4 regions of the Streptomyces sp. ALB3 genome follow, and region 1 is predicted to be linked to each of the others. Evidence: riboswitches for the same ligand, from Rfam matches in the RefSeq annotation. Region 1 holds a riboswitch; each other region holds the start of a gene.
The links. Region 1 has a riboswitch for cyclic di-AMP ahead of ACHFIV_RS07825 (transglycosylase SLT domain-containing protein). Riboswitches for the same ligand answer to the same signal wherever they lie in the genome.
Positions count from the first base shown of each region.

Region 2: linked by a shared signal. The riboswitch ahead of ACHFIV_RS33065 (M23 family metallopeptidase) and the one ahead of ACHFIV_RS07825 (transglycosylase SLT domain-containing protein) in region 1 are both predicted to bind cyclic di-AMP.
Region 3: linked by a shared signal. The riboswitch ahead of ACHFIV_RS11060 (M23 family metallopeptidase) and the one ahead of ACHFIV_RS07825 (transglycosylase SLT domain-containing protein) in region 1 are both predicted to bind cyclic di-AMP.
Region 4: linked by a shared signal. The riboswitch ahead of ACHFIV_RS28750 (transglycosylase family protein) and the one ahead of ACHFIV_RS07825 (transglycosylase SLT domain-containing protein) in region 1 are both predicted to bind cyclic di-AMP.

Region 1 is NZ_JBISCE010000008.1:207,020-212,233, reverse strand. Features, by position in the region: gene ACHFIV_RS07830 (hypothetical protein) at 1-314, opposite strand, end outside; gene ACHFIV_RS07825 (transglycosylase SLT domain-containing protein) at 531-1,397, opposite strand; cyclic di-AMP (ydaO/yuaA leader) riboswitch at 1,400-1,559, opposite strand; gene ACHFIV_RS07820 (hypothetical protein) at 1,944-2,174, shown strand; gene ACHFIV_RS07815 (molybdopterin-binding protein) at 2,544-2,939, shown strand; gene modA (molybdate ABC transporter substrate-binding protein) at 2,987-3,766, shown strand; gene ACHFIV_RS07805 (ABC transporter permease) at 3,795-5,214, shown strand, end outside.
Region 2 is NZ_JBISCE010000046.1:662,127-667,340, forward strand. Features, by position in the region: gene ACHFIV_RS33045 (FAD-binding oxidoreductase) at 1-558, opposite strand, end outside; gene ACHFIV_RS33050 (hypothetical protein) at 788-1,087, opposite strand; tRNA gene ACHFIV_RS33055 (tRNA-Met) at 1,302-1,375, shown strand; gene ACHFIV_RS33060 (PP2C family protein-serine/threonine phosphatase) at 1,804-2,901, shown strand; cyclic di-AMP (ydaO/yuaA leader) riboswitch at 3,135-3,287, shown strand; gene ACHFIV_RS33065 (M23 family metallopeptidase) at 3,299-4,339, shown strand; gene ACHFIV_RS33070 (aldo/keto reductase) at 4,551-5,214, shown strand, end outside.
Region 3 is NZ_JBISCE010000009.1:120,848-126,061, reverse strand. Features, by position in the region: gene ACHFIV_RS11075 (pyridoxamine 5'-phosphate oxidase family protein) at 1-105, opposite strand, end outside; gene ACHFIV_RS11070 (TetR/AcrR family transcriptional regulator) at 260-871, shown strand; gene ACHFIV_RS11065 (SGNH/GDSL hydrolase family protein) at 1,030-1,857, opposite strand; gene ACHFIV_RS11060 (M23 family metallopeptidase) at 2,021-2,953, opposite strand; cyclic di-AMP (ydaO/yuaA leader) riboswitch at 2,958-3,115, opposite strand; gene ACHFIV_RS11055 (tyrosine-protein phosphatase) at 3,524-4,348, shown strand; gene ACHFIV_RS11050 (DUF6126 family protein) at 4,358-4,546, opposite strand; gene ACHFIV_RS11045 (helix-turn-helix domain-containing protein) at 4,646-5,214, opposite strand, start outside.
Region 4 is NZ_JBISCE010000044.1:35,229-40,442, forward strand. Features, by position in the region: gene ACHFIV_RS28730 (Ppx/GppA phosphatase family protein) at 1-152, opposite strand, end outside; gene ACHFIV_RS28735 (DUF501 domain-containing protein) at 187-729, opposite strand; gene ACHFIV_RS28740 (septum formation initiator family protein) at 832-1,302, opposite strand; gene eno (phosphopyruvate hydratase) at 1,395-2,681, opposite strand; gene ACHFIV_RS28750 (transglycosylase family protein) at 3,012-3,704, opposite strand; cyclic di-AMP (ydaO/yuaA leader) riboswitch at 3,705-3,874, opposite strand; gene ACHFIV_RS28755 (transglycosylase family protein) at 4,165-5,175, opposite strand.

The DNA of each region.
Region 1 (5,214 bases):
CTGATGGATCCGCGGCGGTCGCTGACCTCGAAGACAGGGCCTTCGCCCTCCGTCTCCTCGCGCACCGCCCCGGCGTCCTGGACGGACCCGGCGTCAGGGGCCGTCCCGCCGTCCGGGGCCCCGTCCCCGGCCTCCTCGGCCGCCCCCTCGGCGAGCACCTCCGCTGCCTCGGTCTCCGGGGTCGCACCGGGCTCCTCCGTCTCCGCTCCCGCCTCCGTCCGCGCGGGGGCAGGGGCCGTCAGGCCGGGGATGTACGCCGGGTCTGTCCCCGCGGCGAACTCGGGCTGGGTGTTCGAATCTATGCGCTGCTCCACGGCGGGCAGTATGGACGACGAACCTGTACGAGACCAGTCACCCGGCCCGTCGCCCGGGGCGCCGACCGCCGTGACACGGCCATTCGGCGGTCCTCGGACACGAACCGGGCCGGAAACGGCCGACGGGTGGTACGGGTTCCGCCGAACCCGTACCACCCGTCAGCTCTGTCCCTCCGTCACACGTCCGCGCGTCGGCGGTCCCGCGCCCGCGAGGACTCAGTAGGCACCGAAGACGTTGTCGATCGACCCGTACCGGTCCGCGGCGTAGTTGCACGCGGCCGTGATGTTGGCGACCGGGTCGTAGCTGTCGGTCGACGTGCCGGGCACGTGGTAGGCCTCGAAGGTCGGGTCGATGACCTGCAGCAGGCCCTTCGACGGGATGCCGGCAGCGGCGTTCGAGTCCCAGTTGTTGATGGCCTGCGGGTTGCCACCGGACTCGCGGATGATGTTGCGGTGGATGCCCTCGTAGCTGCCGGGGATGCCGTGCTCGGCCATGACGGCCAGCGACTCCTTGATCCAGCCGTCGAGGTCGTCGGTGTACGCGACCGGCTCGGCGGCAGGAGCCGCTTCGGCGGCGGGGGCGCCCTCGGCGGCGACGGTGGTGCTCGCGCGCTCCGAGCGGTCGGCGCGGTCAGCGCTCTCCTCGGCACGGTCGGAGGAGGCGGAAGCCTTCGATTCGGCCTTTTCGGCCTTGTCCGCCGACGTGTCATCGGCCTTACCGCCGATAACCAGCTTCAGGCCGGGGTGAATCAGGTCGGGGTTTCCTCCGACCACCTTCTCGTTGTCCTCGTACAGGGCCTTCCAGCCACCGCTCACGGAATGCTCGCGGGCGATCTTGGCGAGCGTGTCACCCAAGATCACGGAATAGGTGGCGGACTCGGCCTTCTGTGCGGCAATTCCCTTGCCGGACGCGGCAGTCGACGTCGCGGCCTTTTCGACGGCGGCCGGCTGGGCCGGGGCCGCGAAGGCGCTGGTCGCACCGAGCACGGGGAGGGCCAGGGCGGCTCCGCCCGTGCTCACGGCGATGATGCCGCGGGTCAGCGAACTGGTCCTGGAACGACGGTGCTTACCGTTTTCGGGCATGCTGGATTCCTCTCCGTCGCCTGCGAAGTGAGCTGTCGGGTTCGGGCTGGAGATGCCCGGCCGCAAGCTGCTGCGACTTCACCCCGAGCCGCTCCGGAAACCGGATCGGCGCTTACTTGGGTCCCCCGCTCCTGCCGTACGAGAAGTGGTCGGGTAACCGGACGGCGGCAGGATTCGGCGTTCCGCCCGGAGTGATGGTGACCGTAAGCGAGAAATAGGGAAAGGAACAAGCTCGCCGGAGTGATCACAATTCATTGACAAGATCGATTTACGGGAATTCATGTAATCCACCGCACACGGCGTTCCCCATTCCTCTTGGCGCAGAAGGGAACCGGTCGGCACACCGCCACGTCGGCCCCCGGGAAGTGACGCTGGTCACGGAGTCCGATTCGGGCGTTTTGCTCCCACGCGAAGGACCCCAGGTCGCACGAAATGGCTTTTTATGGATTACGGGATCAATTCCAAGAAGTACTGCAAATCGGGCATACGACTCACAACTATCACGCAGGGGCATACCGGGAGTCTTCCCGTGGAACCGATCCGCGTATGACTGACAGCCCTTACGCATCGGCCCCGCGGATCACCGTCCTGCCCGTGCAGCCCGGCGATCCGCCCTTCCGCATCGTGGAGATCGACGGTGAGGTGATCGGAAGCGCGACCGCCATGACGGACGTCCTGATCGCGGCCGCCGCGGCCGGCATCCCGGTCCACGACCTCGACGACCCGGCTGTCGTCCGATGGGTGGGCGGAGGCAAGCTCAGCTGGATGCCGCACTGATGACGGCCGCGGCGGCGACCGGGGGACTGCGGTGGCCGAGCGGTCCCGAGCGGCGCTCCGGGTGAGGGACCCAGCCGGTCCACGCGTGCGGCTCGCTCGTCCAGCCGCCTCCGGTGTCGCCGGCCCGCGCCGTGCGGCCTCCGTCGCGGACCGCGAGTCCGTGCGCGCCGGGGCGTCGCGGTCGACACGCCCCCGGCCGGGATGTCGCCGACCGCGACGTCCCGGCACGCACACCACTCACGACACCGCCGCCGAGGAGCCGACCTCGCCGCCCTCACGGGTGAGCCACCCCACCACAACACCGCATCTGCCAGGTCAAGGACATTAAAGCCTTGTAAATGCCAATGGCAGACGCATACGGTGTCGCACATGCAGTCCTACACCATCGGGCAGGCGGCGCGTCTGCTCGGCGTGAGCCCCGACACCGCCCGCCGCTGGGCGGATGCCGGCCGGGTCGCGACCCATCGCGACGAGAGCGGGCGGCGCCTCATCGACGGCGGCGATCTGGCCGCCTTCTCGGTCGAGGTCGCCCAGGCCGGTCCCGGCGAGGACGAGGTCCCGTACACCTCGGCGCGCAACGCCTTCCCGGGCATCGTCACCGCGGTGAAACTCGGCGACGTCGCGGCCCAGGTCGAGATCCAGGCCGGCCCGCACCGTCTCGTCTCGCTGCTGACCAGGGAAGCCGTGGAGGAGCTCGGACTGGAGGTCGGCATGCGGGCCACGGCCCGCGTGAAGTCGACCAGCGTCCACATCGACCGCACCTGAGGGGCACGCCGCCCGCGAGCGGCGGCTCACACCGAGGAGTTGTCCAGATGTTTCTCACACTCACCGGCCGCCGGGCGGGCGCCGCGGTCCTGTCGGGGCTCGCGCTCGCCACTCTGGCCGCGTGCGGCAGCGACGGCGAGGACGAGGGGTCCGCGGCGGCGGGGACCGAGCTCACCGTGCTGGCCGCGTCCTCACTGACCGACGTCTTCGCGACCGCCGGCGCCGCCTACGAGAAGGAGCACCCCGGGACGAAGGTGACGTTCTCCTTCGCCGGGTCGCAGGAGCTGGCCGCCCAGGTCGGACAGGGCGCGCCCGCGGACGCACTGGTCACCGCCGACACCAGGACCATGGACGGGCTGGCCGCGGACACCGGGAAGCCGGCGGTCATCGCGAAGAACCGCCTGGTCATCGCCACAGGAGAAGGAAACCCCGAGAAGATCGGCGGCCTCACGGATCTTGCCGATCCCGCGCTCAAGGTGGTTCTGGCCGCGCCCGAGGTGCCGGTCGGGCGCTACGGCGAACAGATACTCGACTCCCAGGGGATCGACGTGAAGCCGGTCTCCCAGGAGCCCAGCGTCCGCGCCGTCCTCAGCAAGGTCGAGCTGGGTGAGGCGGACGCCGGCCTCGTCTACAGGACGGACGCCGCCGCTGCCGCCGACAAGGTCGACGCGGTCGACATCCCCGACGCTCAGAACGCCATCGCGAGTTATCCGGCCGCGACCCTGAAGTCGTCCCGGAACGCCGGGGCCGCCGCCGCGTTCGTCTCCTGGCTGTCCACTCCCCGGGCACAGGGGATCCTCCAGGACGCGGGTTTCCAGACACCATGACGACCTGGCCGGGCGCGAGGGAGACGCGATGAGACAGCTCCGCAGCCGCCCGTCGCGCCCGCGCGCCCCGCTGACTCTGGTGATGCCCGCACTGCTCGCCGTGGTGTTCCTGATGCTGCCCCTGGCCGGCATCCTGGCGCGCACGTCGTGGGGCGAACTCGGCACCCATCTGGCGAGCCCCGGCACCACGAGGGCCCTGAAGCTGTCGCTGCTGGTCTCCGCCTGGGCTCTCGGGCTCTCGCTCGTGCTGGGTGTGCCCCTGGCCTGGTTGCTGGCCCGCGTCGACTTCCCCGGCAAGGCCCTGGTGCGCTCGCTCGTGCTGCTGCCCATGGTGCTGCCACCGACCGTCGGCGGGGTGGCGCTCCTGCTCGCGTTCGGGCGTCGCGGGCTACTCGGACCCTGGCTGGAGGACACCTTCGGCCTCACCCTGCCGTTCCACACCTCGGGCGCGGTCCTCGCGGCGACCTTCGTCGCGATGCCGTTCCTCGTCATCAGCCTGGAGGGGGCCCTGGGCGGCCTGCACATCCGCTACGAGGAGACGGCCGCCTCCCTGGGAGCCTCTCCGGTGCGCGTCTTCTTCACCGTCACGCTGCCGATGGTCACCCCCGGCCTGGCCGCGGGCGCGGCGCTGACCTGGGCGCGGGCCCTGGGCGAGTTCGGTGCGACCATCACCTTCGCCGGCAACCTGCCGGGCACCACGCAGACCCTGCCCCTGCAGGTGTATCTGCTGCTCCAGGACTCCCCGGAGGCCGCCACATCCGTCTCCCTGCTCCTGCTGGCCATCGCCATGGCGGTGCTCGTCGCCCTGCGCGGACGCTGGGCGGGCGCGCCCCGCTCCGCCGGGAGCCCGCGCCCCACCGTCGAGGAGCCCGGCCCGCGGCAGCCCGCGGACGCCACGCCTGCCGCCGCGCCCCCCGCCCCCCGTGGGAGCTGGCCGCTGCACGCCGAGGTCACCGGCTTCGACCAGCTGACCCTCGACGCCGAGCCGGGTACGACGATCGCGGTCGTCGGTCCGAACGGCGCGGGCAAGACGACGCTGCTGCGCGCACTCCTCGGCCTGACGCCGCGCGCCCACGCCGTGCTGCGCCTCGGGGACACCGACACCGGCAGCCTGCCCCCGCACCGGCGGGGCGTCGCCTGGGTCCCGCAGGACGGTGCCCTCTTCCCGCACCTCTCCGCCCTGGCCAACACCGCCTACGGGCTCCGCGCGCACGGCGTACCGCGCGCCGAGGCCCGGCACGGCGCCCGGCAGTGGCTCGACCGTCTAGGCGTCGGTCACCTCGCCGCCCGTAGGCCCGCCCAGCTCTCCGGCGGGCAGGCACAGCGCGTCGCGCTCGCCCGCGCGCTGGCCGCGCGCCCCCGGCTGCTGCTCCTGGACGAGCCGCTCGCCGCACTCGACCAGACCACCCGTGCCCAGGTACGCCACACCCTGCGCACCCATCTCGACG
Region 2 (5,214 bases), on a different contig from region 1:
CAGCGCCCAGAACAGGTCGGCGTGCTCGCTCGGGTTCGCGGCGACGAAGCTGCCGTCGGCCAGGACCACGTCCGCGGACACCAGATTGTCCGCCGTGAGGCCGTACTTGCGGGTGAGGTAGCCGTGGCCGCCGCCGAGGGTGAGACCGCCGATCCCGGTCGTGGACATGATGCCCGCGGGGGTGGCGAGACCGAACGCGTGGGTGGCGTGGTCGAAGTCGCCGAGTGTCGCGCCGCCGTCGGCCTGCGCGGTCTGGGTGGCCGGGTCGACCCGCACACCCCGCATGGGGGAGAGGTCGAGGGTGACGGCCCCGTCGGAGAGCCCGAGGCCGGGGCCGCTGTGGCCGCCGCCCAGGACGGCGACGTCCAGGCCGTTCTCGCGGACGAAGTCGACCGCCGCCATGACGTCCGCCGTGTCGTGGCACTTGACCACCGCCGCCGGCTTCTTGTCGATCATGGCGTTGTAGACCGCGCGGGCCTGCCCGTACTCCTCGTCGTCCGGGCCGATGACCGGTCCCCGCAGAGCGGTTCTCATCGACTCGAGAAGGGTGCCGTCCATGGTGGTCTCCTAGCGCGGGTGCGCCCGGCCTCCCCTGGCACGATCGGATCGGGTGAGGCTGCTGGGCCGGCGCCGACACTGGGGATGCCGCGCAGACGGGACCGAACACCGAAAGCTTGCTCCTCCAGAGTCCCGCCGCTCAGGAAGCCCCGCAATCGCGGGGTGCCGCGCCCCCGCCCCGTCCGGTTCGCACGGGGTGGCGTGTGCGGACCGGGGCGCGGCGGTGGGCTCATCCCTGCTGCGTGGCCGCGGTGTCCTCCCGCGACGGCACCGGGAGGGCCGGTGCCTCGCTCTTGCGCAGATGCACCATGAGCCCGATGAACCCGGCCGCGAATCCGCTGAACAGGCCCGATATCCCGTGGTTGAGCGCGTTGACGGAGGCACTGCCGGGCACGCCGATGACCAGGTAGTTGACGGCGGCGCTGATCAGTGAGCCGAACACGGCGCCGAACGCTCCGCTGACGAGGGACACGCGCAGGGGCGACGGCGCGGCCGGGTGAATCGGGGCGGGTCTGTGCGATGTGGACATTACGGAAGCCCTTCAGGCAGGAATGACACGGGATTCGGGGGGTGCGGCAACACTCTTGGGCACGCCGCCGTGCCCGGCAACTACGCGGGCACCGCTGTGTGTTGGCGTCTCGGGTGCACGCGGGGTGGTCACCGGGCGGTGAGCGGGGTGGCGAGCGGTGGCCTGACGTGGTCGGAGCACCGTCCGGGATGGCGTAGAGTTGCAATCACAACGGCGCGGGGTGGAGCAGCTCGGTAGCTCGCTGGGCTCATAACCCAGAGGTCGCAGGTTCAAATCCTGTCCCCGCTACTGAAGACGGAGGCCCGGATCCTTTCGAGGATCCGGGCCTCCGTCGTATGCCGGTACCTCTGCCGTCGGTGGCCGGGGAACCCGCGCGTGCGCCTCACGGGCAGGCGCGTGCGCCTCACGGGTACGCACGTCACGGGTCTCCGCTCCGGGAGCAACTACGATCGGTACGGGGACGGACATGCCGTCTCCGCACGGGACGCACTGACGATCCACGCGCAGCACCGGTTCTCCGACTGACCCACGGAGGACGGGGCTCCGGCGCTCTTCTCCTCGGCCGAAGACGGGTCGCCGCGCGGCGTGGCTCCGGTCGGGCCGGACGGGGCGCGGTACCGTCCGCAGCCGTGGGTGGACCAGGTGGGAGTGCACAGGTGGGGAAGCCGGACGGACGGCGAGGGGGCGCTGCGGGGAACGTCCGTTCCCGGCGGTTCGTGCGCGTGCTGCCCGCCCTGATGATCTGCGTCGGCGTGATCGTCGACCTCGCGACGCCGTCCCAGGTCACCGCCGTCCCGCTCTTCGCCGCCGCCCCGTTGATCGCCGCTCCCTTCTTCTCGTTGGCGGGCACCGTCCGGATCGGGGCGGCCGCGATCCTCGTCGTGCTCGCCATCCGTGTCTCGGACGGCGTGCTCACCGAGGTGATGCCGGTCACCGACCTGCTCACCCTGGTCACCGTCGCCGCGCTGTCCCTGGTCATCAACCGTGTGGTGCGCCGCGGGAACGAGCAGCTGGCCTCGGCCCGGGTGATCGCGGAGACGGCGATGCGCGCGGTGCTCCCGACGCCCGAGGACCGGATCGGCGGGCTGCTGGTCGCGGCGCGGTACGAGGCGGCACAGGCGGACGAGTTCGTCGGCGGTGACCTGTTCGCCGTCGCGGACACGCCGTTCGGGGTGCGGCTGGTCGTCGGGGACGTGCGGGGCAAGGGGCTGGACGCGGTGGCGGCCGTGGCCGTCGTGATCGGGGCGTTCAGGGAGGCCGCCGAGCAGGAGCTGTCGCTGGAGGGGGTGGTCCAGCGGCTGGAGCGGGCACTGGCCCGTGAGGGCTCGCGACGGGGCGGGCTCGACTCGATGGAGGGGTTCGTCACCGCCGTCCTGGCGGAGATCCCGGCGGGTTCGGACACACTGCGGGTCGTCAACCGCGGTCACCCCGAGCCGCTCGTGCTGCACGAGGACGGGGCGCTGGACGTGCTGTCGCCCACCGTGCCCGCCCTGCCGCTCGGGATGGGCCTGGACGCGTGGCCGGACCGGTCGGACGAGTGGACGCTGCCGGCCGGGGCGATGTTCCTGGCGTTCACCGACGGTCTCTCCGAGGCGCGGGACGCCAAGGGCGTCTTCTACGACCCGGCGGCCCGGCTGCGCGGCCGCCTCTTCCCGGGACCCGACGAACTCCTGTCCGCGCTCACCGACGACGTACGGCTGCACACCGGTGGCCGGTCCACGGACGACCTGGCACTCCTCGCGGTCGGCCGCCCCGCGCGGGGACAGCAGGAACGCCGGACGACGGTGAAGATCGTGCGGCGGGACAGTGAATGACCGGTCGCGACCGTCGGTAGTCGAAGGACCTCACTGCGCATAACAGTTGACACAACGTCAGAAAGTGATGGCCGAATGAGGTGTACTCAACTCGCCCGTTTGAGCCCCTTTGGTCCCTGAAAGTCCGGGCCAGAGCCATCAACGATCTGTGGGAACAGCTTGGAATCGGACCCGGTCGTCTATTAACGTTCGATAACGCAGCGCGGTTGTAGCCGCCGTCGCAAGAGACGGCACCGTGCGCAGCGCCGAATTCCGCAAGGGAACCGGGGAACCACCTACATGGGGTGAATCGGGCACCTGTGTCTCGTGAGAGGCGAAGGGGCCCGTAGGAGACCTTCCTGCTCCGAACCCGTCAGCTAACCCGGTAGGCGAGAAGGAAGGAAAGGAGCGCGCCCACGTGGCGTCCAACCAGCCTGCCCCCGAGGCACCGTCATCCTTCAGGACCGGCGGCCTCGCCGATGAGGACAGGACGTGGGACGAATGGAATCCCACCGAGGAGTCCGTCCGTCCCGTACGCGGCCGGCACCGTGTAGCCAAGCAGCGCGGTCTCGCCCGTAGCTCCACCGTCCTCGGTGTCGGCGTCATCGCGGCCGTCGGAGCCGGTGGCATGGCCACCGCGCAGAGCAAGCCGCCCGTCTCCATCTCCCTTCCCGATTCCATCGCGGACAATCTCCCCGACGCCAAGTCCCTTCCCGGCGTGGGCGCGTTCATGTCCGGTGACGCCGACCCGGACCACGCGACGGTCGCCGCGTCGTCCCCGCTCACCACCGCGGGCATCACCGCCGCCGAGGCCGAGCAGGGCACCACCGACGCGGGGGAGGCGCTGCGCGCCCGCATCCTCCAGCAGGCCGAGCAGCAGCAGGCCGGAGCCGATGCCGTGGCCAGGGCGGCACAGGAGCAGGCGGCGGTCGAGGCAGCCGCGGTCCAGGCGGCGAAGCAGCAGAGCAAGGCCGAAGCCGAGGCCGCCGCGGAGAAGAAGGCGGCGGAAGAGGCGGCGAAGAAGAAGGCGGAGGCCGAGCGTCTCGCGAAGCTCGCCGCCAGCTACGCCGTCCCGACCTCGTCGTACTACATCAGCTCGACCTACGGTCAGGCCGGTTCGATGTGGTCCTCGGGCCACCACACCGGGCTGGACTTCGCGGCTCCGACGGGCACCCCGGTCAAGGCCGTGCACAGCGGTACGGTGAAGTCCGCCGGCTACTCCGGGTCGTACGGCTACCGCACGGTCCTGGAGCTCGACGACGGCACGGAGGTCTGGTACTGCCACCAGTCCTCGATGGACGTGACCGCCGGTCAGCGGGTCACCACCGGCCAGACGATCGGCCGTGTCGGTGCGACCGGCAACGTGACCGGTGCCCACCTGCACCTGGAGATCCACACCGCGGACGGCACGGGCGTCGACCCGATGAGCTGGCTGCGCGGCAAGGGCCTCACCATCTGAGTCCCCGGGGGTCTTCCGTCCGGCCCGGTACCGAGCAGGCCCGATCGGTACGGAAGACCCCGCGCGTCGGCAGCCGGCGCACCGAACCCCGGCGGCCCTGACGCACGACCCCCCGACGTCAGGGCCGCCGGTCCGTCCGGGGAGGCGGTCTTCCCGGACCGTGTCCAGCCGAACCGGAATAGTCGCCTCAGCCGACTGGTTGTCCCCGGGTATGACTTCTCTGCGCCCGCTCGGTTCCTCGAGCCTCAAGGTCTTCCCTCTCGCTCTCGGCGGCAACGTCTTCGGCTGGACGGCGGACGAGGACCGGACCTTCGCCGTCCTCGACGCCTACGTGGCGGCCGGCGGCAACTTCATCGACACCGCCGACTCGTACTCGGCCTGGGTGCCGGGCAACGAGGGCGGTGAGTCGGAGACCCTCATCGGCAGGTGGCTGGCGGCCCGCTCCCGCCGCGACGATGTCGTCATCGCCACCAAGGTGGGCGCCCACCCCGCGTACAAGGGTCTCTCGCCCACCACGGTCAAGGAGGCGGCCGAGGCGTCGCTGCGCCGGCTCGGCACCGACCACATCGACCTCTACTACACGCACTTCGACGACGAGAGCGTGCCCGTCGAGGAGATCATCACCGCGCTCGACCAGCTGGTGAAGGCCGGCACGGTGCGGGAGATCGCCGCCTCCAACATCAGCCCGGAGCGGCTCCAGGCCTCCCTCGACTTCTCCGAGCGCGAGGGCATGGCCCGCTACGTAGCGCTCCAGCCGCACTACAACCTCGTCTCGCGCGACACCTACGAGGGCGCGCTCCAGGACACGGCCTCCCGCGCCGGTCTCGCCGCCGTCCCCTACTTCGCCCTCGCCTCGGGCTTCCTCACCGGCAAGT
Region 3 (5,214 bases), on a different contig from region 1:
GGACAGCCGGGGCCTGCCGTCCGGCTTGAGCGTGACGGGCACCCCGCCGTCGTACTCCCCGAGGATGCGGAGCAGCGCCGCGCGCCCTGGTTCGAAGTCCGTCATGCCGACTCCAACGTCCACACACTCCGCAGGATTCCGCGTCCGGGGTGCTCGCCGCGGCCCGGCTGCCGGTCATGGCGGAGCGGTTCGGGTGGTGCCGGTGGAGGCCGGGGACCGGGGCGGCGGCCACGTCCACGGCGTTGGCTAAGGTAACCGGGTGGCAAGAGTACGGCTGAGCGTGGCGGAGCGTCGTGAAGAGCTCCTGCGCGCTGCCGTCGAGCAGATCGAGGTGCGCGGCGTCTCCGCGGTCCGGATCGCCGATGTGGCCGCTGTTCTCGGGGTGAGCAACGCCCTGGTGCTGTACCACTTCTCGTCCAAGGAGAAGCTGGTCGCCGCCGCGTTCGCCTACGCCGCGGAAGCCGATCTCGCCCATCTTCGCAAGCTGCTGACCCGCCGTACCAGCGCGGTCCGCCGGCTCAGGGCGGCCGTCCGCTGGTACGCGCCGACCGGGCAGGCCAAGGGGTGGCGGCTGTGGATCGAGGGCTGGGCGTCCTCCCTGCGTGATCCGGTGCTGCGCGACGTGGCCGGAGACCTCGACCAGCAGTGGAAGGCGGAGCTGGCCGAGGTCATCGAGGAGGGCGCGGCGGCGGGTGAGTTCCACTGCGAGGATCCGATGTCCGTGGCCTGGCGGCTGACAGCCCTCCTGGACGGGCTGGCCGTCCAGATGACCTCGTACGCCGGTCCGCTCTCCCGGGCCACCATGCTGCAGTGGACGGAAGAGGCCCTCGCCCGCGAACTCGGCATCGACCACGAGGTCCTGACCGCCTGAGGCCGCCGGACGCGGCTTGCGTCCCCCAGGGGGCTCGCGGGCGGTGTGCTGGAGCGGGTGTCCGCCCGCCCGGCGCGTGAGCCCGCTCCGGGCGGACGCGGACCGCCCGGCACCCCACCCCCCTCGTCACCCGCTGACGCGCCTCGGCGGACGGCAGGTCAGAGCGGCAGCAGATCGGGCCGTTTGGCCGCGACGTGGTCCCCGGAGGACTCGCCCCGCAGTCGGCGGCCGATCCACGGGACCAGGTACTCACGCGCCCACTGGATGTCGTCGCGCCGGACCTCGAGTGCTCCACGCTGCGCCAGCGGAGGCCACACCTGATCGGGGTCGGCCGGTACGTCGAGCCCGAGCACCTGGGCGGCGCGCAGCGCGACCCGGGTGTGCCCCTCCGCGGAGAGGTGCAGCCGGTCGTTGTCCCAGGCCCGCCTGTCCTGCACGGACCGCAGGGACCACAGGTCCAGCACCGGGCAGTCGTAGCGGTCCGCGATGGACCGCACGTGTGCGGTGTACATGGCGATCTTGCCCCGCAGATGCTTGAGCACGGGGATCCCACGGGTGTCGAAGCCGGTGGTGACCATGACGGTGCCGACCGCCTGCGTGAGCTCGGCTACCGCGCGCTCGAAGCGTTCCGCCACGTCGTCCGGGTCCGAACCGGGACGCAGGATGTCGTTCCCGCCCGCGCAGAAGCTCACCAGGTCAGGTGCCAGCTCCTTGGCGCGGGGGACCTGTTCCTCGACTATCTGGTCGAGGAGGCGTCCGCGTACGGCGAGATTGGCGTACCGGAAATTTCCGTGCGTGTCGTCCGCGGGGCCCACCACCGCACCGGGGACGGGGAGCTGGTCCGCGAGGAGGACCGCTAGCCGGTCCGCCCAGCCGACGAGCGTCCCGCCGGGGCCCGGGTCCCCGACCCCTTCGGTGAAGCTGTCGCCGATCGCTGCGTACGACCCGATGGTGCCTCGTTGTCTGTTTCTCGAATCGTCTGCCACAAGGGCTTATCCTGCACCCTCGAATGTGACCTACGCGACCGTAATAAGGGGTTGACGGGTGGTGAGAAAGACCACCCGGTCAGTTTTTGGTAAAGCCGGAATAAGGAGAGGGGCGGTGCGCCGCAGCGCACCGCCCCTTTCACGCACCGTCAGGTGCTGTGCCTCAGATCGAGACGCCGTGCGAACGCAGGTAGGCGATCGGGTCGACGTCCGAGCCGTAGCTCGGGCCGGTCCGGACCTCGAAGTGGAGGTGCGGGCCCGTGGAGTTGCCGGTGGAGCCGGAGAGGCCGATCTGCTGGCCGCCGGTCACCGTCTGTCCGGCCGAGACCGCGAGGGAGGACAGGTGCGCGTACTGGGAGTACATGCCGTCGGTGTGCTGGATGACGACCTCGTTGCCGTACGAGCCGCTCCAGCCCGCGGAGACCACGGTGCCCGGGCCGATGGAGCGGACGCTGGTGCCGGAGGCCGCCTGGAAGTCGGAGCCCGTGTGGTAGCCGCTGGACCAGCTGGCGCCGGAGGCGCGGTACTGAGTGCTGACGCCGCCGTTCTCGACCGGGCTCACGTAGCCGGAGCCGCTGCTCTGTGAGGCACCGGATCCGGTGGTCGCCGCGGCCTTCTCCTCCGCCTTCTCGGCCGGGGCGGCGGCCTTCTCGGCCGGAGCCGCGGACTTCTCGGCCGGGGCGGCGGACTTCGCCTTCGAGGGAGCCGCCTCGGCGGGCTTCTCGGCCGGTCCCGACGCCTTGGCGGCGAGGGTCAGCTTCATGCCCGGGAAGATCAGGCTCGGGTTCTCGCCGACGACGTCACGGTTGTCCTGGTACAGCTTCTGCCAGCCGCCCTTGACCTTCTGGTCGGCCGCGATCTTGGCCAGGTAGTCGCCGGAGACCACGGAATAGGTCTTCGGGGTGGCCTTCGCCGCCGACGCGGGGGCGCTGTGCGCGGCGACGGACGTGGCGGCCGGTGCCGCCTGCTCCGCCGCGTGGGCGCCGGTGGCGCCGATCAGCGGAAGGGCGAGAACGGCGCCGCCGGTCCCTGCGGCAAGAACGCCACGGGAGATCGGGCCGGTCTTCGTACGACGGTGCTTGCCTTTTGCGGGCATGGGGCATTCCTCTCCGGCGCCTGCGAGGTGAGCTGTCGGGTTCGGACTGGAGCTGCCCGGCCGCGCGGTGCGCGACTTGACCCCGAGCCGTCCGGATCCCTCCGGCCGGCGGCCTACCTGGTTCCCCCGCTCCTGCCACACGTGAGTCGGTGCGGATTCCGGGCGGCGGCAGGATTAGGCGTTCCGTCCGGATTGACCGTGACCGTAAGCGAGCCGGGTCCCCACGAACAAGCCGCGGAATGCGTACCGGAATCCATGCTTCATTTCCGGTACGGAATTCCCGTCACACTCCGTGGATAAGGGATCTTGGATTTCCGCACGGCATCAGGAATACCCGTCGGCGCCTTCACCACGCACCGTCACGGATATGATCCCGCTCACCCACCTCACACCATCTGCCGCACAAGCAGGGCATGTTCGCCTAAATACACCAATACGGACATGTCATGGCTGCCACCCCTGACGCCTCGAAGGGCGACCGAGACACATGCCCACTGCAGCCGTGTCGTATCGTCGCGGGCGTGCCCCCGTCGGCGAGCGGCGCCGGCGCCCGACACCCCAGGAGCCCTTGTGACGCAGCTGCCAGAGGTCCCGCCGGTCGGCCCCGAGCCGACAGAGGTCAGCCTGACCGGTGTCCGCAACTTCCGTGACGTCGGGGGGCTTCCGACGGTGGACGGCCGCACCGTGCGCTACGGACGCCTCTACCGCAGCGGCCACCTCGCCCACGCCACCGAGGCCGACGCCGCGTTCCTCGCCGGGCTCGGCCTGCACACGATCTTCGATTTCCGCAACGCGGCGGACCACAAACTCGACGGACTCGACGTGGAACTCCCCGGTGTCCGGAATGTCAGCATCCCTCTGTCCGACCCGGCCGACGGCGCGGAGTTCTGGCGGCTGGTGCGCGACGGGAACATCCAGCAGCTGCGCTCGATCCTCGCCGACGGCAAGGGGTCGGAGCGCATGATCGCCTCGTACCGTTCGATCATCAGGGACCGCACCGCCGAACACAGCCGCGTGCTGCACGCACTTGCCGAGGACAGCGTCCCGGCGCTTATGCACTGCGCGGCCGGCAAGGACCGGGCGGGCCTGTCCGTCGCCGTCTCGCTGCTCGCGGTCGGGGTCGAGAAGGAGGCCATCGAGGCCGACTACCTCAAGTCGAACGACGCGCACCGCCGCTACAAGGTCCGTCGCAGCGACATGTCGTCGGCAGGAATGTCCGACGAGGTGATGGAACTGCTCAACCCGCTCTTCGGCGCCCGCGCCGAGTACCTGGACGCGGCGTTCGCCACCATCGCGGAGATCTGGGGCAGCACGGACCGCTACCTCCGCGACGGTCTGAAGATCAGCGACGAGACCCGTGCGAAGCTGCGCGAGCGCCTCGTCGACGGCGCGTGACGCCGGGGATCATCCCTTGCCGGCAACGGTGAAGAGCAGGAAGAGGAAGGCCGCGACGACGTGCCCGGCGACCAGGTAGGCGATGAGCCGGATCACGAGCCCCCGGGGCATCCGGCGTTCCTGCGTGTCCCCGGTCTTCGGCCTGCGCGGCGTGAGCGGGTCATAGTACTCGGGGTCGTAGTACTCCGGATCCGACATGGCTTTCCTCTCTTCCGGCCTCTCGGGCCGGGGTGACGAAGGGAGCGCGGTGACGAGGGTGCGCGGGTGGCGAGGAATGCGCGCGGTGAGCGTGCGGGATCAGAGCCGGTGCGTTCCGCCACCCAGGCACAGCTCGGCTGCCGGGCTCTGCAGCAGCGTGTGGACGAAGAGCAGGCGCGCCCCGTCGGCGTCGAGCGCGGCGATGCGGTGCGGGGTGAGCGAGTCGAAGTGCGCGCTGTCCCCCGGCTCGAGGTCGTGCACGGTCTCCCCGAGCACCACCCGCAGCCGGCCGTCGAGGACGTACAGCCATTCCTCGCCGGGATGCACGCGTACGAGATCGTCCTCAGCGCCGTACGGGACACGGACCCGCAGGGCCTGCATGGCGCGGCCCGGCCCACCGGCCTGCCGGTAGAGCCAGCCGCCCGCTTCCGTACCGCGCGGCGCCCCTTCGGGCGGACCGCCGCGGACGATCGCGTCACGATCGGTAGGCATCTCGCCCAGGAGCTCGGAGACGGTCGTACCGTAGACACGGGCCAGTCCGAGGAGCATCGGCAGCGATGGCTGCCTCCGGCCCGTCTCGAGCCGGGAGAGGTGGGCCGGGGACAGCCCCGCGCGTCCCGCCGCCGTCTCCAGGGTGAGGCCACGGCTGCGGCGCAGGTCGCGCAGGC
Region 4 (5,214 bases), on a different contig from region 1:
GCCAGCCGGCCGGTCCGGTCGACACCCTGGCCGAGCCGGACGATCCGCATCCGGCGGTCGAGTTCGGTGAACTGCCCGCCGGCGGGGTCCACGTCCGCGACGAGCAGGCGGATCGAATTGGTACCGCAGTCGATGGCGGCAACGCGGGTCATGGGGCTCCTGTGGTCGTACGGGTGGCGAACGGGGTCAGGACGCGTCGGAGCCGGCGTCGGAGCCGCACGGCGTGACGCAGGGACCCTTCGCCCACCACTGCGGCAGCATCGCGATCGCCTCGTCGCCCAGCGGGTTCACTCCGGGACCCGCCGCCAGCGAGTGGCCGACCAGGACGTGCAGGCACTTCACCCGGTCCGGCATGCCGCCCGCGCTCGGGAAGCCCTCCAGGACCTCGATGGCGTCGCGCCGAGCGAGGTAGTCCTCGTGCGCGGCACGGTAGGCGGCGGCCAGCTCCGGGTCCGTCGTGAGCCGCTCGGTCATCTCCTTCATGACCCCGTTGGCCTCCAGCGTGCCGATCGCGGACGCGGCACGCGGACAGGTCAGGTAGTACGTCGTCGGGAACGGCGTGCCGTCCTCCAGACGGGGCTGTGTCTCGACCACGTCGGGGTTGCCGCACGGGCAGCGGTGCGCGATGGCGCGCAGACCGCGCGGCGGCCGGCCGAGCTGGAGCTCGAACGCGGCGATGTCCGCATCGGTGGGCGTGGTGGATTCGGTCTGCGGAGGGGGCGTGTCCATGCCTGCCTTGGATGTCATCGGTCGGACTGTGGGAAGCGGTACGGGAAGAGGATCCGGTGCGGAGCGGACGGCGCGGTCACGGGGCCCGGCGCGAGGCCGCGGTCACTCGCGGTCCGCGCTGTCGACGCCGTCCCAGAGGTTCGAGTGCCAGGGGCGTCCCGTCGCCCCCGGCTCACCCCGGCGCACCTCGGCCGCGTCCGGGTCGACCACCGTGAAAGCGGTCTCGCCGGGCAGCACGTAGTGGAGGTGCTGACGCGCGAGACGACGGATGTACGCGTCGTCCTTGAGCCGCGCCTTCTCGTCGCGCAGCTCCTCCGTACGCTGCCGGGCCTCCTGCGACAGCCTCTCCTGCTCCGCGATCTGGTCGCGCTGGGAGATGTACTGCCGCATGGGATACGCGAGGGCGACCACCAGGGAGCAGACGATCAGCGCGAGGAACGCGGCCCGGCCGGTGAGCCGGGAGCGGCGGGCCTGGCGGCGGCTCTGCGACCGGTAGACGCGGGCCGCCGTCTGCTCGCCGAGCAGTCGCAGCCTGGTCGCGGTGGAGAACCGGTCGCGGTCCTTCCCGGCCATGTCTCACGCCTCCCCTTACGCACGTCCGTCCCCGCACACGGTACGGGACCGGATGCGGGGACGGACGGAGGCTGTGCTCCGGAGCGGGGCTGTCAGCCCTCGAAGCGGAACCGCGGGAACGCCGAACGCCCGGCGTAGACCGCGGCGTCGTCGAGGATCTCCTCGATGCGCAGCAGCTGGTTGTACTTGGCGACGCGGTCCGAGCGGGCCGGGGCGCCGGTCTTGATCTGGCCGCAGTTCACGGCGACGGCGAGGTCGGCGATGGTGACGTCCTCGGTCTCACCGGAGCGGTGGGACATCATGCACTTGAAGCCGTTGCGCTGGGCCAGCTCGACGGCGTCCAGGGTCTCGGTCAGCGAACCGATCTGGTTGACCTTGACGAGCAGGGCGTTGGCCGAGCCCTCCTCGATGCCGCGGGCGAGGCGCTCGGGGTTGGTGACGAACAGGTCGTCACCGACGATCTGCACCTTGGAGCCGAGCTTGTCGGTGATGACCTTCCAGCCGGCCCAGTCGTCCTCGTACAGCGGGTCCTCGATGGAGACCAGCGGGTACGCGGAGACGAGCTCCTCGTAGTACTCGGTCATCTCGGCGGCCGAGCGGGACTTGCCCTCGAACTCGTAGACGCCGTCCTTGTAGAACTCGGACGCGGCGACGTCGAGCGCGAGCGCGATGTCGCGGCCCGGGACGTAGCCGGCCTCCTTGACGGCCTCGATGATGAGGTCGAGGGCGGCGCGGTTGGACTCGAGGTTGGGGGCGAAGCCGCCCTCGTCGCCGAGACCGGTGGACAGGCCCTTGGTCTTGAGGACCTTCTTCAGCGTGTGGTAGATCTCCGCGCCCCAGCGAAGGGCCTCGGAGAAGGACTCGGCGCCGATCGGCGCGATCATGAACTCCTGGATGTCCACGTTGGAGTCGGCGTGCGAGCCGCCGTTCAGGATGTTCATCATCGGAACGGGCAGCAGGTGCGCGTTCGGGCCGCCGAGGTAGCGGAAGAGCGGGAGGTCGGAGGCCTCCGACGCGGCGTGCGCCACGGCGAGCGAGACACCGAGGATGGCGTTCGCACCGAGGGAGCCCTTGTTCTCGGTCGCGTCCAGGTCGAACATCGCCTGGTCGATGAGGCGCTGCTCGGTGGCGTCGTAACCGACGAGCTCCGGGCCGATCTGCTCGATCACGGCGAGGACGGCCTTCTCGACGCCCTTGCCCTGGTAGCGGTTGGGGTCACCGTCGCGAAGCTCGATGGCCTCGAACGCACCGGTGGAGGCGCCGGACGGAACAGCAGCACGTCCCGTGCTGCCGTCGTCGAGGCCAACCTCGACCTCGACCGTGGGGTTGCCCCGGGAGTCGAGGATTTCCCTGGCTACGACGACGTCGATGGACGGCACGAGGCATCTCCTTCTGGGATCTGACACTGGTTGTGCAGGGTCACTGTGGCCTTGCGCCACGAGCCTAACCGGCCCGGCCCGCTCCGTCGGCCGTCCGCCCGTCCCGTGGGACGAAAAAGGACTCAAGGACCCACATTCCGGGCAAAGCTCCAGAATTCTACTGGCAAGTAACCACAACAATTGAACGCTCGCGCCTCGGTGGGCCCACCGAGGCGCGCCGCCCGGCGGGTGCCGGACACGGCTCCGGCCCGGCGCGCGGGGGGTCGGCGCGCCGGGCCGGAACTCCGGAGCGGTGCCACGGGGCGGAGGAGGACCCCGGGCCGCTTCCGGCTACTTCAGGTGGAGCTGCTGGCCCGGGAAGATCAGGTCGGCCTTGTCGACGATGTCGTCGTTCAGGTCGAACAGCTTCTCCCAGCCGCCCTTGACCTTCTCCGCGTCGGCGATCTTGCTGAGCGTGTCGCCGGCCTTCACCTTGTACTCGCCGTCACCCTTCTCGACCTTCTCCCCGGTCGGGGTGGTGACGGTCTTCTCGGGGGCGGTCCGCTTCTCGCTGCGCGTGGTGGGCTGCTCGGCCTTGCGCTCCGGCGCGGCCTCCGGCGCGGTGTCGCCGTTCTTCCCGGAGCCGGTGTCGACACCCGGGTCCACACCGTCGTCCGTCAGGCCGCCGGCACCCGCGCAGGCCCAGGCACCGGGACCCTGGAGGTCGAGGAGCTTCTCGGCCGCGGCTATCTGCTGGCCCTTGGTGGCCAGGTCGGCACGGGAGGCGTACTGCGTGCCACCGGCCGCCGCCCAGCTGGACTGCGAGAACTGCAGGCCGCCGTAGTACCCGTTGCCGGTGTTGATGGACCAGTTGCCACCGGACTCGCACTGGGCGACGGCGTCCCAGGTCTCGACGGAGGCGGCGGAAGCGCCCGTCGCACCCATGAGCGGCACGGCGACGGCGGCACCGGTGACACCGGCCAGGGTCGCGATACGAACGGCCTTGGACGGGCGACGGTGCTTGCCCTTGCTGGAAAGCAGCATGGTTCTCCTCACCGACGCCTACGAGGTGAGCTGTCGGGTTCGGGCTGTGAGTCGCCCGGCCGTCCGCGATCACGGACGCCTTCACCCCTAGCCGCTCCCGGTCCGTCGTCCGACGGCCGGGTCCGGCACTTACCTGGGTCCCCCGCTCCTGCCTACGGCGCTTTACGCGTCGGTCCCCTTCGGCCGACGGCAGGATTCGGCGTGACGGTCGAAGGTGCCCGCGGTGCGAGCGGCTCCGACCGTAATCACACCCAACCCCCACATTCAAAGATGGACATAACGGTTGATCAGTCCCTAATGACCCAGCACGGAGCGTGGTTTTCGCAGGTCGGAGCCAATGCGGACGGACCGGACGGGCAGAGCGCCCCAGTTGAAGCAAAGAGACCCATGTCTCACTTACGCATAAGTGGACATAGGCCTCTGAACTGCCCCCCGTTTCGGGGTGTTTTCCCGCTTCGGGTCAGTTGGCGCCGGCGGTCTCCGGCTGCCCCTCGGGCTGCGCCTGCGACTGCTCCTCGGACTGCGCCTTCGACGTGTCGGCCGCGAGGCCGAGGTCCAGGTTCTGGCCGGGAAGGATCAGGTCGGGGTCGGAGCCCAGCTCGTCCTTGTTGGCCTCGTAGAGCGTGGTCCAGCCACCGGGGAGTTCCTGCGCGTCGGCGATCGCCCAGAGGTTGTCGCCCTCGCGGACGGTGTACGTCCCGTCCGCGCCCTGGCGCCCCCCGGAGTCGCCGCGCGAGGCGTGGCGGCCGGACTCGCGCCCGTCACCCGGCTCCGCCTCCGCGCTCGCCTCGGGGGCCGGTGTACCGCGGTGCTTCCCGCCCTTCGCGCCGTCGTCCTTCGACGCACCGGGCGTCCCGGAGGCTTCGGGGGACGGGGTGGCGGACGGCGACGCGCCGCTCCCGCTCGCCTCGTCCTCCCGGTCCGCCGCGCCGGCGGGCGCCTTCCCGTCCGCCTCGTCCTTCGCGGCGGAGTCGTCCGCCCCGTCCGGCGCGCCGGCGGCGTCCGTCGCTTCGGAGGAGGGGGTTTCGGACGGGGTCGCGGTGTCCGAGGGCTCGGCGGACGGCTCGCCGCCCGGGTCGACGCCGGGCAGCCCCTCGTCCAGGGCGAGCCCGGAGATCACGGAGCAGCTGACCCACGCCTGGGGGCCCTTGGCGTCCAGCAGCTTCTCCGCCACCGCGATCTGCTGCGAGCGGCTCGCGAGGTCCGCCCGCGGCGCGTAGGCCGTGCCGCCGTACGCCGACCACGTCTCCTGCGAGAACTGCAGTCCGCCGTAGTAGCCGTTGCCGAGGTCGGCACTCCACATGCCGCCGCTCTCGCATTCGGCGACCCGGTCCCAGGTCGACGCGTCGGCGGCTTGCGCGCCGCCCGCACCGAGCAGCGGGATGGCGATGGCCGATCCCGTGACGCCTGCGGCGACGACGATGGCGGGTGCCTGGCGAGGGCGACGGTGTCTGCCGGTCGCGGAGCCCATGGGATTGCCTTCCGTGTGACTGACATGTGACGGGTGAGT